Regions from separate parts of the Paenibacillus sp. FSL R10-2734 genome, predicted to be linked through region 1. Evidence: predicted binding sites of a transcription regulator. Region 1 holds the regulator's gene; the other holds the start of a gene.

Region 1 (2,211 bases):
TAAATAGGTAACGTTAGAACATCTCCAGCATTAATTTGACTACCCTTAATCCCATTAGATTTTTTAATTCCTTCTATATATACAGCCGTCTTCATATCAGAAGGTTTATTCTCAAGAGCTATACTCCAAAGTGTATCTCCACGTTCAACCACTACGCGCTTCTCATCCTTCATTAAAGAAGTTGATCCTGCAAATACATTACCTACTACTGTAAGCCCTGATAGTACGAGCACAATGATCAATGTCAGTTTAATAACAAAATCTCTCCGGAACAAACGCATCAATCCTTCAAGCAAGCGATCTGTAATCTCTTTAATCTGAGCTGAATTACGGGTAATAGGATTATGTCCTAAAGATTCAACCACTGGGGCTTTATCGTAGATGCTACGGTATGTACTGTATTTTAACATGAATATCATCCTCCAAACACTTGTTCTTACTTTCAAATTCATAATAACACGAACATGTGTTTTGTTCAATACTATTTTAGAACAATTGTTCTCTTTTTTTCGAAAATAGCAAAAAGCCATATCAATCTTAAAAAGACCTAATTGATCATTTATATGAAGCTTAAATAAACAATAAGAGGCTACCATTTATTAACTCTTTCATATTAATATTTATAATAGTTAGAACTTATGTTTGTGCGAACGGTAGTTCTATGTTATAATTTTCCCAAACATTACTATATGGGGTTGATTCCAATGTCAAAGATTTCTAGTCGCCAGCTGGCGATCCTGGAATTTATACGTAGCGAAGTCCGCAGCAAGGGTTATCCTCCTTCCGTCCGGGAGATTGGAGAAGCTGTTGGTCTAGCTTCCAGCTCCACAGTTCACGGTCATTTGGATCGGCTTGAGAAGAAGGGACTTATTCGTCGAGATCCAACGAAGCCTCGTGCGATAGAATTGCTAGGCCAAGAGGATTCCGAGAATGTCCATCATTTCGCACAAACCGTCGCTCGCATTCCTGTCGTAGGCAAGGTTACCGCCGGGGTGCCTATCACTGCTACTGAGAATATTGAAGACTATTTCCCACTTCCAACTCACTATGTTGGAGATAACAAAGTATTTATGTTATCGGTTCAAGGTGACAGTATGGTAGAAGCAGGGATTATGAATGGTGACTATGTAATTGTTCGTCAACAACAAACGGCTGATAACGGAGATATCGTTGTAGCTATGACTGAAGAAGATGAAGCAACCGTTAAGACCTTTTATAAAGAACGTGATCATATACGTCTTCAGCCGGAGAATCCGGCATATGAGCCTCTTCGCCTTAATCGCGTAACCATTCTCGGCAGAGTTATCGGACTGTTCCGAGATATCCACTAACCACGCACTCCTACCAAGCGGAAACAGATTACCGTCCTTTTTAGGGAAGGTAATCATTTCTGCGAGAAATATAAGGATAATGTATACCTTAAATTCTTTCTTATATTTTACAAATGGCTGTTCCGCAAACGCGGAACAGCCATTTTTTCTGCTATTTAACTCAAATAATCGATTATAGAACATTTGTTCCCATTCGCTAAAATGGCCATTTTCTATAAATAACCGTTTAGGTGTTTTGCTCATATCCTAATTAGAAAGGAGTGTTGCGCATGCCAAATTATCGAATTATTGTAGATTTATCGCAGCGAATGCTTTATCTTCTTGATAACAACGTTGTGGTCAGGGGCTTCCCTGTCGGAATCGGTAAAATGGTAACTCAATCCCCACTGGGCGAGTTCACAATTATTAACAAGCAGCCCAATCCTGGTGGTCCATTTGGTGCATTTTGGATGGGACTTTCAAAGCCTCACTATGGGATACATGGAACTAACGATCCCTCATCCATAGGTCACGAAGTCTCACACGGTTGTATTCGTATGTACAATGAGGATGTATTAGCACTCGCAGCGATTGTCCCCATTGGAACACGAGTGACGATAAGAAATTAAATCTATCCATAAACAAAAGCCCCCCACTCGATATTTCATGAATGGGAGGCTTTTGTTTTTGAGTATTTTATATAGCGCACTAGGAATTATGTGGTTATATGTCGAATATTGTTAACAGGATTTCAAATTGAAAGGAAGTGTTTAGTTTTGAACAACTCAAAAATTAGAACCCTCATCGATTTTAAAGTCGATGCACTGGGTAAACTCTCCGGTTTATTGTTAAATAACGATCAAGCTAGTGGAAAAAAGGTAAATCTGCTCACCTCATTTGG
Region 2 (2,211 bases), 1.6 Mb from region 1:
GAGCTAGACAATAGGCGGTAACGAGGCTGGTCTTGAATGTGTTCTTAAGGATGGATTTAACGATGGTCTAAGGTAAGGCGTTGCTAACGGACTCAGATGATACTAAATAGCGAAAAAAGCCAATATTTGAACCGTTTCGGACTCCAGAGGCGCTATTGCTGTGAAATAGGTCGAAAATGACCCGCTTTTTGAGTAATAGGTGCACTGGAGTCCGAAAATCTCTGAAAATGGCCTAAAATGCATGAATAGCGACTCCTGAGTCCGAATGTAATCCAGCAGAAAGGTTTATTGTAGGGGAGCTAGACAATATAGACAATAAGCGGCAACGAGGCTGGTCTTGAATGTGTTCTTAAGGATGGATTTAACGATGGCCTAAGGTAAGGAGCTGCTAACGGACTCAGATGATACTAAACAGCGAAAAAAGCCAATATTTGAACCGTTTCGGACTCCACAGACGCTATCGGCCCCAAAGCAGCCGAAAAGGGACACTTATTCGCTGGATAGCTGCACTGGAGTCCGAAAAGTTGCCAAAACAGCACTAAATTCACAAATAGCGACTCCTGAGTCCGAAAAGTTGTCAAAACAGCACTAAATTCACAAATAGTGACTCCTGAGTCCAAATGTAATTAATGTAGCTAGCTAAACCAAAAATGTAGAGTGTTGAATGCGGAATCTTGATGGTGAACCCCGATGGTGAACCCCGAAACCTAACTCCACGCTCCGAACAGAAATAATCGCACATTGCGCACCGGGTATTTAACAAACTAAACATATTAAACAGCAAGCCACCAGATATGGAGGGGGTATTTTCCCATTGTAAATCAATAGAAAATAATAGCAAACGCATGTTCTGATTTGTGCGGTTATGCTATACTGAGGGGACGAGGAACGACTGAACTTTTTCAATTGAATTCAATCAATGGGTGGATATTTCACCTTGTATCATATACATTTTCTCCGCTACGGAAGGAGTCTATCAATTATGTCGGTAACCTTTTTACTAGGCCGCTCAGGCAGTGGCAAGACAACAAAAATATGGGAGTCCATCTCTTCTTCTTTAGAAAAGGAGCCTCTTGGCGCACCGATTATTATTCTTGTACCGGAGCAGGGCTCATTTGGCGCGGAACGGGGACTGCTGACTGTAGGAAATGTGAAGGGCAGCATTCGGGCGCAGACACTGAGCTTTTCACGGCTTGCCTATCGGGTGAAGCAGGAGACGGGAGGCAGTGCTAGTCTGCCTATCAGTGAAGAAGGTAAGAAGATGTTGATTTACAAAATCATCAGTCGTCGCAAAGAGGAACTAAAATTGTTCGGTGCCTCTGCGGACAGACCGGGGTTTGTGGAACGGCTAAATCAACTGCATACAGAGATGAAGCGTTGCTGTTTGGCTTCCTCTGATTTAGAGGAGCAGTTGACCGTAATGCGAGGTGCTATTGCAAGAAGTCCGATTCTTGAAGGCAAGCTGGATGATTTACAGCTAGTATTCAGCGAATTAGAGAAGGAGATGTCACGTCTCTATATCGATGAAGAGGATCGTTTAGCGGAATTAGCTGAGCATATTCCTGACTCCTCCTATATTCGTGGAGCGGAAATTTGGGTAGATGGGTTCCATGGCTTTACACCACAGGAATTCGTAGTGCTTCGAGAATTGATGCAGCAGGCTTCGAAGCTGACCGTTTCACTCACACTTGATCGACCCTACCCTTATGGAGATCAGTTGAATGAGCTGGAGCTGTTTCATCCTTCTGCGGTAACTTATATTAAACTTCGTGGAATAGCAGAAGAGCTGGGCATTGATGTGTGGGACGAGCTACTGGAGCCTGCTGTTCTGCCACGTTTTGCAGAAAGTCCTGTTCTTGCACACCTTGAACGAGGATATGACCGCCGTAAGGTCTGGAAAGATGCAGATGATTTAGCAAACGAGGCTATATCTATAGGGGCTGCGGTTTCACATAGAGCAGAGGTCGAGGGAGCGCTACGAGAAATGACCCGACTGGCGCGGGACGAAGGCGCAAAATATGGTGAAATGGCTGTATTGATGCGTAATATTGGAGATTATGAGCAGCTGATTAAACCATTGTTCCAAGATTACGGGGTACCATTTTTTCTGGACCAGAAGGTAAATGAGCTGCATCATCCGCTAGTGGAGTTTCTACGTTCCGCAATGGATTTGGTGCGTCGTCGCTGGCGCTATGAGGATGTGTTTCGCTG

The links. The regulator LexA, encoded in region 1, represses DNA repair genes until DNA is damaged. The targets are predictions, from matches to a motif close to CGAACATATGTTCG.
Region 2: the regulator LexA is predicted to act here: its motif matches at 839-852, upstream of addB (helicase-exonuclease AddAB subunit AddB).

Annotation. Positions count from the first base shown of each region.
Region 1 is NZ_CP150170.1:3,827,595-3,829,805, reverse strand. It holds gene NSS67_RS16715 (LysM peptidoglycan-binding domain-containing protein) at 1-410, opposite strand, end outside; gene lexA (transcriptional repressor LexA) at 705-1,331, shown strand; gene NSS67_RS16705 (L,D-transpeptidase) at 1,601-1,939, shown strand; gene NSS67_RS16700 (hypothetical protein) at 2,087-2,211, shown strand, end outside.
Region 2 is NZ_CP150170.1:2,270,377-2,272,587, forward strand. It holds gene addB (helicase-exonuclease AddAB subunit AddB) at 983-2,211, shown strand, end outside.